Regions from separate parts of the Rahnella sp. CJA17(1/100) genome, predicted to be linked through region 3. Evidence: predicted binding sites of a transcription regulator. Region 3 holds the regulator's gene; each other region holds the start of a gene.
The links. The regulator CRP, encoded in region 3, controls carbon source genes, mostly activating them, when cyclic AMP is high. The targets are predictions, from matches to a motif close to ATGTGANNNNNNTCACAT.
Positions count from the first base shown of each region.

Region 1: a site for CRP is predicted at 2,364-2,381, ahead of cdd (cytidine deaminase). Genes of this name have one in related genera too.
Region 2: a site for CRP is predicted at 2,004-2,021, ahead of mlc (sugar metabolism global transcriptional regulator Mlc). Genes of this name have one in related genera too.

Region 1 covers NZ_CAWOJA010000064.1:234,524-239,113, reverse strand. The annotation lists gene AACU55_RS21675 (NAD-dependent malic enzyme) at 1-1,260, opposite strand, end outside; gene cdd (cytidine deaminase) at 1,419-2,303, opposite strand; gene AACU55_RS21665 (arginine ABC transporter substrate-binding protein) at 2,478-3,212, opposite strand; gene artM (arginine ABC transporter permease ArtM) at 3,440-4,108, opposite strand; gene artQ (arginine ABC transporter permease ArtQ) at 4,108-4,590, opposite strand, start outside.
Region 2 covers NZ_CAWOJA010000033.1:361,440-366,029, forward strand. The annotation lists gene bioD (dethiobiotin synthase) at 1-366, opposite strand, end outside; gene mlc (sugar metabolism global transcriptional regulator Mlc) at 690-1,913, opposite strand; gene AACU55_RS16285 (LysR family transcriptional regulator) at 2,081-2,980, opposite strand; gene AACU55_RS16290 (MFS transporter) at 3,121-4,413, shown strand; gene AACU55_RS16295 (ABC transporter ATP-binding protein) at 4,460-4,590, opposite strand, start outside.
Region 3 covers NZ_CAWOJA010000003.1:136,761-141,350, reverse strand. The annotation lists gene allS (HTH-type transcriptional activator AllS) at 1-51, shown strand, start outside; gene AACU55_RS02325 (phosphoribulokinase) at 187-1,056, shown strand; gene AACU55_RS02320 (OsmC family protein) at 1,060-1,467, opposite strand; gene crp (cAMP-activated global transcriptional regulator CRP) at 1,830-2,462, shown strand; gene AACU55_RS02310 (YccS/YhfK family putative transporter) at 2,524-4,590, shown strand, end outside.

The DNA.
Region 1 (4,590 bases), on a different contig from region 3:
CGTCGGATTGCTCAGGGGCATCACCACCGGACGTGCACAGTGCTTGTGCATTTCCCGGATGATTTCTTCGGTGAACAGCCCCGGCTGGCCGGAAACGCCGATCAGCACGGTTGGCCTGGCGTTACGCACCACATCCAGCAGGGAAACGCTGTCGCTTTCCATGCCCCAGCTGGCCAGTGCGCTGCTTTTCTGCACCAGTTTGCTCTGGAAATCCAGCAGGTTAGGCAGTTTATCGGTGAGCAAACCAAAGCGGTCGACCATAAAGACTTTGGCGCGGGCTTCTTCTTCGCTCAGACCTTCAGATTTCATCTGCGCAACGATTTGTTCTGCGATACCACAACCGGCAGAACCCGCACCGAGGAAGGCGACTGTCTGATCGCTCAGTTTGCCCCCGGCGGCTTTACTGGCGGCAATCAGGCTACCCAGCGCCACGGACGCTGTGCCCTGAATATCGTCGTTAAAGCAGCACAGTTCATCACGGTAGCGTTCGAGGATCGGCATGGCATTCTTCTGTGCGAAATCTTCAAACTGCAGCAGCACGTTTGGCCAGCGGATTTTTACGGCCTGAATGAACTGATCAACAAACGCTTCATATTCTTCACCCGTAATGCGCGGATGACGCCAGCCCATGTACAGCGGGTCGTTGAGTAACTGCGGATTGTTGGTACCGGCGTCCAGAACCACCGGCAAGGTATACGCCGGGCTGATGCCGCCACAGGCGGTATACAGGGAAAGCTTACCGATCGGAATGCCCATGCCGCCGATGCCCTGGTCGCCCAGGCCGAGAATGCGTTCGCCGTCAGTCACCACCACCACTTTTACGTGTTGTTTGGTGGCGTTTTGCAGCATGTCATCGATGTGGGCGCGGTTGGGATAAGAGATGAACAGGCCACGGGCGCGGCGGTAGATATCTGAAAAGTGTTCGCAGGCCTCGCCGACGGTCGGGGTATAAATCACCGGCATCATTTCGCTGAGATGGTTGTCCAGCAGACGGTAGAACAGCGTCTCATTGGTGTCCTGAATGTTTCTCAAATAGATGTGTTTATCGATGTCGGTTTTGAAATTCTGAAACTGGCGGTAGGCACGGTCAGCCTGTTCTTCGATGGTTTCCACCGCTTCCGGCAGTAAACCGTGAAGGTTAAAGTTGCTGCGCTCTTCTTCAGTAAAAGCGCTGCCTTTATTCAGTAACGGAAACTCTAACAGGATCGGGCCAGCGTGGGGAATGTACAGGGGGCGTTTACTTTCGTATTCAAGTTCCATCGTTTTACTCTTCCGGTTTTCAGAATGTTGTTTTTTATATTTCGGAGCGGTGAGGGTAACAGAGAGGAAATAAGGATTTCAAATGACAAATGTAATGACAATGTTATGTAACTAAAGACTCCGGAAACAGAGTCTTTAGTGTTAACCGGCTCACACTATCAGCAGGTCAGCGTGGTGATATCTTCGCAGCCCAGTGCTTTTAACGTGGCACGCGTGGCATCGTTTTGCGTGATCAACGCATCTTTTTGCTCGACCAGTACTGCACGGCGCACTTTCAGGCAATCTTCACCTGACATATTCAGCAGGATTAACGCGGCCTGCAAAGGAGGCAGGCTCGGATTGAATGCGGCGTTTTCGGCGTAACGGCCACCGAACTGTTTGCCGTTATGGGTTTCCAGCGCCACACCACTGTGCGACTTACTGTAAGGCGCATGACTTTGATTGCAGGCATCCAGTGCCATGAGTGCCAGGGAGTCGGTGCTTTCCAGTGTGTAACCGTGATTCACTTTGTCCATCAGCAGGGTGGTGATGTCCAGATCCTTCGGGCCGAAGGAGTGCGGCAGATAATCGCCAAGTGTTGCTACATCACGATCGGGCAGATGGATATCCAGCGCCGTGCCGCTGGTCAGCTCATTCATAAACTGACGACAATGCCCGCAAGGCGTGTAATTCACGGTGATGGAGGCCAGACGGGTTTCACCACGCAGCCAGGCGTGCGTGACTGCGGATTGCTCAGCGTGAACCGTTTGTTGCATCGGCGCACCGGCGAATTCCATGTTGGCACCGAAATACAAATTGCCTGAAATTCCGCGTGCAACCGCACCGACATTGAAATGAGAGATAGGCGTAACAGAACAGGCTGCGGCCAGAGGCAGCAGGGCAAATGCCAGCGCGTCATCGTCCAGTCCGGTCGCCTGTTTTATCTGCGCAACATCAGCCGCAGTGAGCATTGCCGGGAAGTCATCATGACGCAAAAACGGCTCAAGCGCGGAGGATAAATTTTCAGGGAGTGCCGCAAAGGCGGTGTGAAAACGTGCGTGCATAAACATTCGATCTCGACAGTGATTACGGTTGAACAGTGTAAAAGTCATTCCATGAACGTGGTGTGACGGATGTCACTTTTTTGATGTAATAAGTTCTGCTTCGTTGCATATTTGGGAGATGTTACGCAGAACAGCCGCCTTTTCAGACGGCTGTTAAAAAAGGATGACGGGGAATCAGTGAGCCGGGAACCACTTGTCATTAATCTTTTTAAATTCGCCGTTAGCTTTGATCCCTTCCAGCGCTGTGTTCAGCTTCGCCAGCAGTTCCTTATTATCAGGACGCACCGCCATGCCGACGCCGGTACCAAAGTATTGCGGATCTTTAATCAGCTCGCCGACTTCACCCAGATTCGGGTTGGATTTCAGCCAGCCGTTCAGCACGGCGGTGTCGCCTAACAGCCCGTCCAGACGACCACTTTTCAGATCCAGAATTGCATTCTGATAGCTGTCGTAACCGACGGTAGTGATTTCAGGATGCTTTTCCATCAGGTATTTCTGGTGCGTGGTGCCATTTTCCAGGCCAACACGCTTACCTTTCAGATCCGCAATAGAAGCAAACTTGCCTTTCGGCCCGATAATCATTGCCGTGTTAGCGTAGTAAGGCTGGGTGAACGTCACCTGTTTACTGCGCTCTTCCGTGATATCCATACCGGAAATAATCACATCGAAACGACGGAATTTCAGTGCCGGGATCAGACCATCAAACGGCTGATTGGTGAAGGTACAGGTTTCCTGTATTTGCTTACACAGCGCGTTCGCCAGATCGATATCAAAACCAATAATCTGGTTGTCAGCGCCGATAGATTCAAACGGCGGATACGTGGCGGAAGTGCCGAAACGAATGGTATCCGCAGCGGTGGCAGTGAAAACTGTGGCAGACAAGAGGGCGGCGAGGATCAGCTTTTTCATGCAATACATTCCTGTTCAAAAAATGACATTCCCTTCATGGTACAGTTTACTGATTTTATTAATTTAATCGGGTAACTGGCAGGAAGTGAAACCTGAGAACAAAGTGCCACTAAATGAATTTATATGCAATAAATTTGATTAAAAAATTATAAATTGAAACAAGGGGATGTTTTTTCCGGCACAAAAAAAGGGACGATTTCTCGTCCCTTCAGATTCTTCTCTGGCTATCAGTTACGGCGTTCAAATGCCAGTGCACGACGCTCAATCAGGCGCATCATCAGGGTCAGCAACCCGTTCACGCACAGATAAACCACACCGGCCGCACCGAATACCATCACGTCATACGTACGACCGTACATCAGCTGGCTGTGACCCATCACATCCATCAGCGTGATGGTGTAAGCCAGCGAGGTACTTTTAAACACCAGCACCACTTCGTTGGAATACGATGACAGCGCGCGTTTAAAGGCGTACGGCAACAGAATGCGCAAGGTTTGCGGCTTCGACATGCCAAGTGCTTCGCACGACTGCCACTGGCCGGACGGAATAGCGCGTACCGCACCGGTAAACAACTGTGTGGTATAGGCCGCACTGTTCAGCGCCAATGCAAACATCGCGCAAAGCCACGGCTGCGACAGGACTTCCCATAACCACGGAATTTCGCGGATCGACGGAAACTGGCCCGGTCCGTAGTAAATCAGGAATATTTGCACCAGCAACGGTGTGCCGGTAAACAGCGTGATGTAACCTTTAACGATCTGGCTGGCAACCGGCACTTTCAGCGTCAGAATGACGGTGAAAATCATCGCCAGCAACAGTGCAACAATCAGTGCCGCCACGGTCAGCGTCAGGCTGGTGTGCAATCCTTTCAGGACTTCAGGTAAATATTCCCACATCAGGATGCACTCCGTTCAAAGCGTGTGGTACGCAGTTCGATACGTTTAATCACGAACTGGCTGAACAGGGTAACAAGCAGATAGATACACGCCGCAATCACATACCAGGTAAATGGCTCCTGCGTACGGGTCGCAATGCTTTTGGTTTGCAGCATCAGGTCGTTCACGCTGATAAGTGATACCAGTGCGGTATCTTTCAGCAGCACGAGCCACTGATTACTCAGCCCCGGCAACGCATGACGCCACATCTGCGGCATGATCAGGCGGAAGAAAATCGCCGACTTTTTCATGCCCAACACCTGACCGGACTCCCATTGCCCTTGCGGCACGGCTTTCAGTGCGCCGCGCAATGTCTGCGATGCATAAGCCGAATACAGCAGGGAAAGGGCGATCACACCACACACAAACGGGCTGACTTCGAAGTTCTCAATCGGCAACTTAATCGGGATGGCGAACAGGCCAAGATTGATGCTAAAGCCATC
Region 2 (4,590 bases), on a different contig from region 3:
TGTGATCAATGTTCTCCAGCCGTCGCACCCTTCCACTACAACGGAGTCAGCCTCCTTACGCATGAAATTAAGACCGTTAGTCATTATTTCAAAAACATTTTCAGGGACCTGGCTGGCATAAATATCTTCATCAGCTAATGCAAGCGGAGTTATTTTATTAAAAGGATAAGAAATTGAAGATGACTGCTGGAGCGTTACCGCATCTTTATTTCGAACCCCGTCGGCCAGCTCCTGACTGCCTGTTGCAATAGGTTTATAGCCTAAAACGCAGCGATCCTGCGCGGCTAAAGCCTGAAGCAAGGCACGTGTGACAATGGTTTTACCTACACGGGCATCCGTACCCGTGACGAAAAAGTGCGTTAACATGGAATTCAGGCTCCGGGATCTCTCCGTCTTATTGAAAGATAGTCTCCGGTAAGAACACACCGCCAGAGACAAAGTCACGACAGAAAGTCTAGGCGATGCGGGATGAGAGCGGTTTGCGTTAGCGCAATGTTTTGTTGACTGTCCATGCAGTTAATGCGGAGGGCTTATATTTTTTTATTTACGAACACAGGTTAATGATATATCCCAATTAATGGAAATTACGACAGGGCGGCAAGGAAGAAAGTCCCGATGCGCTGACGAAGATCAAGGATTCGGGCGAACAAATGCAGCCAATGCAGAAGTAACTTCAATTTTGCAGGATATTAGCCTTGCAGTAATTTAATTAACAGGGATCCGCTATATAACGCATCTTTCACTAACGCCGCGCCGGGCATCGTTCCCTGATTATAGAATTGTGTCGATTCAAGTTTGATATTTTCGCTATAGGCGGGAAGCGATTGCTGCTGAATACAGGACATTATCGCGGGATGGAGAATATCCTGAGATAAATTCAGCGGTGAGCCGATCAGCACTTTCTCCGGATTAAACAGATTGACCATGATCGCCAGAATGCGTCCAACGCTTTGTCCGACGCTGATGATCACATCACGCGCTAGCTGATCGCCACGGTTTGCTGCATCACACACGGCCTCGATAGTCAGCGACACACCATGCAGTAAGCTGGCCGGAACCGGTACCGTTAACCGCTGACGAACCAGATCAAGAATGCTGTCAGTGCTGGCGACAGTTTCAAGGCAACCGTGATTGCCGCAATAACAGCGCTTGCCGTAAGGATCGACCTGCGTATGGCCGATTTCCGCCACACTGCTGCTGCCCGCGTGCAACACGCGCCCGCCCGTGATCACCCCTGCTCCGACGTTGTGATCAATCACCACCTGTACCACATTTTTACAACCCCGGGAGGCACCGTATAGCAACTCGGCCAGCGTCCAGGCACCGATATCGTGCTGCACATACACCGGCAAACCGGTGTGCTCAGACAGCGTGTCGCCCAGCGGCATATCAAACACGTCATGATAAAACGGCATGCGGTGCACAATGCCACGCCGTGCGTCGATCATGCCCGGTAAGGTAATGGCGATGGCGGTGAGACGTTCGAGTTTGCGCTGATGACGGATAAAAAACTGATCGATTTCCGAAATAATACGTTTAAGCAGAGGTTGCGACGCCTGTTCCGGCAGCGGGAGGACTTCTTCTACCACCAGTTTACTGCTGAGATCACGCAGACCCAGGGTAATGGAACCGAGACTGATACGAGCTGAAAGGTAATGCCAGGCCTGCGTATCGAGCGCTAAACCAATGGCCGGACGCCCGCGGCTACCGGGATCCTGAAATTCAGTTTCCAGCACCAGATGCGCCTGGATTAACTCACGAACTATCTTGGTGATACTGGCAGGAGCCAGTTGTGCTTTTTTTGACAATTCAATGCGCGAAATAGGACCAAACTGATCTATCAGGCGGTACACAGCACCGACATTGGTTTGTTTTATCTGATCTATATGTCCTGGTTGCCCGTCGGGGATCACTCAAGGAACTCCTGTTATTTTCGCGCTTCAAAATAAAGATTAGGGCTATGTTGGAGTTTTTGTTATATGTCGTCAACTATTTGATTCGTTATGTGATTTGGTGCACAAATTGCGCGAAAACACGCTCAGAATTGACTGGAAATACAGCATCTTCTGACTTCGCCTCCTTATTCTTCGTGTAACAACAAATCCATAAATGCCCGGGCTGCGGCAGTCGCAGGACGCCGTGCGTGATTCACCAGCCAAAGCTCTGTCGTGCCCTGCAGCGTGCCAAATCGCAAATACCTCACCCCTTCAACCTGAATACGCAGATAAGAAGCGGGCAGAATTGACACCCCGAGACCGGCCGCGACCAGGCCGATAATGGTCAGCGGTTCGCCGACTTCCTGAGTGATATACGGCGTGATCCCCTGCACTTTGAGCTGGCCGAGTATATCGTCGTAAAGCGACGTGCCGACATCTTTGGAGAAAAACACAAAAGGCTGATCGGCAAGGTGCTGAAAAGTCAGTTCACCCTCTTTAAGCGCATTCAGCGGATGGTCTTTGTGCACCACAGCAATCAGCGGCTCGGACAGCACAAGATGGTGTTCCAGCTCCTCCGGTAACTCGCCATTACGCATAATGCCCAGATCCAGTTTTCCCTCCAGTAACGGTTCGATCTGCTGTTTGCTGTTGAGCTGCTCAATGCGAATATTGACATCCGGATAGGTCAGACGAAAACGGTGCAAGGTGCGGGAAACACGACGTAAAAACGGTGCCGAAGAGGTCAGCCCGAGGGTCAGATTGCCAGACTCGCCGCGATGAATGCGTGCCGCCTGAGCGGACGCCTCACCGACACGCTGCAAAATCTGCCGGGCTTCCGGCAGAAACGCCTGTCCCGCCTGCGTCAGCCGCACGCTGCGGTTGTTGCGGTAAAACAGCGCGGCGCCGAGATGGGTTTCCAGCGCCTGAATTTGCTGGCTCAGCGGCGGCTGGGAAATGTGCAGACGTTCCGCTGCCCGGCCAAAATGCAGTTCCTCGGCAACAGCGATGAAATAACGTAGATGACGCAGTTCGATGTGGTTCATGATGTGGATTAATTCACCCGATTGATACTTTAAACATATCGTTTTTGACTGATTAATATATTAGACAATAAACCTCGCAGCGTTAAAATTCTTATACATTTTAAAATTAAGTTTTACAGCCCCCGTATTAAGGACTTCCAGTGAAAACCTCCCGGCGGATTTCCGCTGCACCAGCCAGTGATTCAGTTAACGACGACGAGTTAAATCCTGAAACCCCCGTCGCCCGCTCCGGACTTAAAACCCCTTTTATCAAACGTGGTACGCCGCAATTTATCCGCGTCACCCTTGCGCTGTTTTCAGCGGGTCTGGCGACGTTTGCCCTGCTGTATTGCGTTCAGCCAATCCTGCCGGTGTTGTCGCATGATTTCGGCGTTTCACCGGCCACCAGCAGCCTGTCGTTGTCGTTGTCCACCGGTTTAATGGCGATAGGCCTGCTGTTCACCGGGCCAGTTTCTGATGCCGTCGGGCGTAAATCAGTGATGGTGGTGGCGTTATTTCTCGCTGCGGGCTGCACGCTGGTCTGTTCCTTTATGCAAAGCTGGGATGGCATTCTCATCATGCGTGCGCTGATCGGCCTGTCGCTGAGCGGCGTGGCGGCAGTCGCCATGACTTATCTCAGTGAGGAAATCCACCCGAGCGTGGTCGCTTTCTCGATGGGCCTATACATCAGCGGAAATTCTATCGGCGGCATGAGCGGACGTTTAGTCAGCGGCGTGCTGACGGATTTCTTCTCCTGGCGTATCGCCGTTGCCGTCGTTGGTTTCTTCGCTCTCGCGGCGGCAATTATGTTCTGGCGCATTCTGCCGCCGTCAAAACATTTCCGGGCAAGCTCGCTGAAACCACGCAAACTGCTGATTAACTTCAAGCTGCACTGGCGCGACAGCGGCTTGCCGCTACTTTTCGCCGAAGGTTTCCTGCTGATGGGGAGTTTCGTGACCATGTTTAACTACATCGGTTACCGTCTGCTTTCATCGCCCTACAATCTGAGCCAGGCGATTGTCGGTATTATCTCTGTGGTCTATCTGATGGGCACCTACAGCTCGCCGAAAGCCGGTGCGCTGACCGGTGTTTATGGCCGCGGTCCGGTGCTGATCGGCGCAACAGCGCTCATGCTGCTGGGGATTTTGATCACCGCCTTCTCGCCGGTCTGGCTGATTTTCATCGGTATGATCCTGGTTACCGGCGGGTTCTTCGCCGCCCACTCCGTCGCCAGCGGCTGGATCGGGCGTCGTGCACGCCGCGCAAAAGGACAGGCTTCCTCGTTATACCTTTTCAGTTATTACGCAGGGTCGAGCGTCGCCGGGACATCAGGCGGATTCTTCTGGCACTCATTTGGCTGGTACGGGATTACCGGGTTTATCAGTTTGATGCTGATTGCCGGTGTCGGTGTCGGCTTTAAGCTGATGAGCTTATCTGAGGCGAAAGCGGTTTAACTGGTTTGCTCCTCACCCTTCGCAGGGGGAGGAGCAAACCCAAAATCTACTCCCCTAATTTCCCCATCCGCCGCTGGCTGTCCCCCTCAAACAACTGCATTCGTGCAGTATCAATCTGTACCCACACGCGATCCCCCGGCGCGGCCCCCGATCTCACCATGCTGTAAACACTCAGGC
Region 3 (4,590 bases):
TTCCACCAGAAAGACCCGCTGATCCAACCGTTGCTGGCGGGTTTAGAATAGTGAAGCCCTCTTTGGCTTCGCGAATAAATATGGTAACAATAGGCTTAATTATGCGCAGCCTTGACGCCAGATCTTCGACCACAGAAAAGACCGCGTCTCGCCTGCCTGCATCACCTTTATGGAGAACAGCGCATTATGTCAGCCAAACATCCTGTTATTGCCGTGACCGGTTCGAGCGGTGCAGGCACCACGACCACCAGCGTGGCATTTCGTAAAATATTTCAGCAGCTTGGTTTGCGTGCGGCGGAACTGGAAGGCGACAGTTTTCATCATTTCACCCGTCCTGAAATGGATGCGGCAATACGCAAGGCGCGCGATCTGGGACGTCATATCAGCTACTTCGGGCCGGAAGCCAACGACTTTGGTTTGCTGGAAAAAAGCTTTATCGAATACGGTAAAACCGGCACTGGCCGTTCACGTAAGTATCTGCATACTTATGACGAAGCCGTTCCCTACAATCAGGTGCCGGGTACCTTTACGCCGTGGCAGGCGTTGCCGGAACCGACGGATATTTTGTTTTACGAAGGGTTACACGGTGGTGTGGTGGCGGACAAAATTGACGTTGCCGCGCAGGTCGACCTGCTGGTCGGCGTAGTGCCTATCGTCAACCTCGAATGGATCCAGAAACTGGTGCGCGATACCGGCGAGCGCGGGCATTCCCGTGAAGCGGTGATGGATTCCGTCGTGCGTTCGATGGATGACTATATCAATTACATTACCCCGCAGTTTTCCCGCACGCACATCAATTTCCAGCGGGTACCCACCATCGACACCTCGAACCCGTTTGCCGCCAAAGCCATTCCGTCACTGGATGAAAGCTTTGTGGTGATTCATTTTCAGGGACTGGATGACATCGATTTCCCGTATCTGCTGGCCATGCTGCAAGGGTCGTTTATCTCGCACATCAAAACACTGGTGGTGCCGGGCGGCAAAATGGGGCTGGCGATGGAGCTGATCATGGCGCCGCTGGTGCAGCGCCTGATGGAAGGCAAGAAGATCGAGTAAACTTTATTCGGCTGCAATCACTTCAAAGCTGTGGGTGATTGTGGCCGCTTTCCCCAGCATCAGAGACACAGAACAGTATTTTTCGGCAGACAGGCTGACTGCGCGTTCAACAATCTTATCGGTCAGATCCTTACCGGTGACGATAAAATGCAGATTGATGTGAGTGAACAGACGCGGCGCTTCTTCGCGGCGTTGTGAGGTCAGCTTCACTTCACAATCACGCACGTCATTACGACCTTTTTGCAAAATTGACACCACGTCGATTGCACTACACCCCCCTGCGGACATCAGTAACATTTCCATCGGGCTTGGGGCTTTATCACCCGCGTTTCCATCCATTGAAATCTGATGACCCGATGCAGACTCACCTAAAAATGTCAGTCCTTCAACCCATTTGACACGTGCATGCATGAACTATTCTCCCGGTGAATAAACTTGTCGAAATCTGCTCTCAGAGTACCCTTTCACCTAAAATCTGGCAACGTAACCCGATCGCCATCATGCTGAAGCGAGACAACAGAAGACAGCATCTCAAACCTGTGCTACAAACAAAGCCGAAACATACTTTCCAGTAAATTGCGGTGACGGTTTTTGCGGTTTAAGTACAGAACCCACGGTGATGACAGCAATAAACAGGCTGTTGCACTCCGACATCCGCTTGCAGCATTTCTGGAGAGTTATATGCTGAAAGGGCGCTTTGGATTTGAAGTGCCGTACAGGGAACTCTGAGCCCTGTGATTTTGGGCAGCGATAACAACAGAGGATAATAGCAAATGGTTCTCGGCAAGCCACAAACAGACCCGACTCTTGAATGGTTCCTGTCTCACTGTCATATACATAAGTATCCTTCTAAAAGTACGCTGATTCACCAGGGTGAAAAAGCCGAAACGCTTTACTACATCGTGAAAGGGTCAGTTGCTGTCCTGATTAAAGATGAAGAAGGCAAGGAAATGATACTGTCCTACCTTAACCAAGGTGACTTCATCGGTGAGCTGGGACTCTTCGAAGAAGGTCAGGAACGCAGTGCCTGGGTACGTGCTAAAACTGCCTGTGAAGTGGCTGAAATTTCATATAAAAAATTCCGCCAGCTGATTCAGGTTAACCCGGATATTCTGATGCGTCTCTCCGCGCAGATGGCCAACCGTCTGCAAGTGACGTCAGAGAAAGTCGGCAACCTTGCCTTCCTTGACGTTACCGGTCGCATCGCTCAAACCTTGCTCAATCTGGCTAAACAGCCTGATGCAATGACCCATCCGGACGGGATGCAAATCAAGATCACCCGCCAGGAAATTGGCCAAATCGTCGGTTGTTCACGTGAAACAGTCGGACGCATTCTCAAAATGCTGGAAGATCAGAGCCTGATCTCCGCACACGGTAAAACGATTGTCGTTTACGGCACACGTTAATCCCTCAAAAATTGGCGCGGCAAAACACTGTCGCGCCTTTTTTATGGGCTAAGCTTTACCCATGACGCTATGGCGAAGACTGTTTTACCATCCTGAAGTGAACTACGCGCTGCGCCAGACGCTGGTGTTGTGCTTACCTGTTGGCATTTGCTGGCTGTTTGGCAATTTGCAAATGGGCCTGCTGTTTTCCCTCTGCCCGGCCTGTTGTAACATCGCCGGTCTGGATACCCCGCATAAACGCTTTTTCAAACGCCTGCTCGTCGGCGGTTCACTCTTTGCCGTGAGCAGCCTTCTGCTGCAACTGATGCTCGAAAGCTGGCATATACCGCTGCCGCTGATCATGCTGTCGCTGGCGTTACTGCTGGGCGTCACCGGTGAAATCAGCCCGCTGCATGCGCGCCTGTTGCCCGGTGCGCTGGTGGCGACTATCTTCACGCTGAGTATGGTGGGTGTGCGCCCGATGTGGCAGGCCCCGGTGTTGTTCGCCGCTGGCACAGCCTGGTACGGATTGTTTAACTGGGCGTGGTTTCGTATTTCGGAAGAACAGCCGATGCGCGAAACGCTCAGCCAGCTCTATCTGCAACTCGCGGATTATTTCGAAGCCAAGTACAGCCTGCTGACGCAACACACCGATCCCGAAACTGCGTTACCCCCACTGCTAACCCGCCAGCAGCAGGTTATCGACCTGATTGCCCTGCTTTATCAGCAATTACACATGTTGCCCCAGCACGGACATCATCATCACCATAAACGGCTGTTTCAGCGTTTTCAGGTGGCGCTCGATTTGCAGGAGCACATTACAGTGAGCCTGCATCAGCCGGAAGAAGTGCAGAAACTGGTGGAGGAAAGCCATGCCGAAGCGGTTATCCGCCGAAATGCGCAGGTGATTTCCACCCGTCTTCGGGTGATTGCCGACGATATTCTTTATCATCGTTTATCCGGGCGCTTTACGATGGCCAATGAGCTGACCGCGCTGGAGAAAATCGCCGCGCGTAACCCGGACAATCCGGTAGGTCAGTTTTGTTATTACCATTTCAGCCGCATTGCCCGTCTGTTACGCACACAGCGGCCGTTGTACAAACGTGACCTGATGAACACCCAGCCGCGTTTGCCCTTCTGGCCCGCGCTGAAAAGCTATCTTTCCTTCAAATCCGTGGCACTGCGTAATGCCGCACGTTTGGGCATTATTCTGGCGATTGGCAGCAGTCTGGGTCTGTTCTTCAATTTGCCCAAACCCTACTGGATCTTGCTGACTATCATGTTGGTCAGCCAGAACGGTTATAACGCCACGCGGGTGAGGATCCAGCACCGTGCACTCGGTACGCTGGCCGGATTGCTGATTGCCTCAGGCTTGCTCAAACTGGAACTGCCGGAAGGCACCACGCTGCTGTGCATGTTGCTGATCACCCTGTTGTCCTATACCGTTCTGCGCAAAAACTACGGACTGGCGATGGTCGGCATGACGGTGACTGCAGTGTATACCCTGCAATTGCTGGCGATGAACGGCGTGCATTTTCTGGTACCACGACTGGTGGATACCCTGATCGGCTGCGCGCTGGCCTTTGGTGGCACTATCTGGCTGTGGCCGCAATGGCAAAGCGGTTTGCTGCGCCAGAATGCACACCAGGCGCTGGAAATCTATCAGGACGCTATCCGCCTGCTGCTTGAGGAAAGCCCCGACACCGCCAAACTGGCGTACACCCGTATGCAGGTCAATCAGGCGCACAATAAGCTGTTCACTTCGCTAAATCAGGCGATGCAGGAGCCGGGTTTTAACTCACATTATCTGGCGGATATGCGTTTGTGGGTGACGCACAGTCAGTTTGTGGTTGAGCATATCAACGCGATGACGATCCTCGCCCGCGAGCATTACATGCTGCCGGAAAAACTGGCGACGGAGTATTTACAGACCTGCGAAATCGCGCTGCAAAGCTGTCAGCAACGACTGCTCTACGACGGGCCGGGCAGCGAGAACAACCTGTTTAATGCGCCGGAACTTCACCCGGATATGCCACTGACCGAAATGGAACGCCATCTGCGGCGCGTAATTTCACATCTCAGCGTGATGCATACCATCTCGTCACTGGCGTGGAAGCAGAGGCCGCATCATGGGATCTGGCTGACGCGG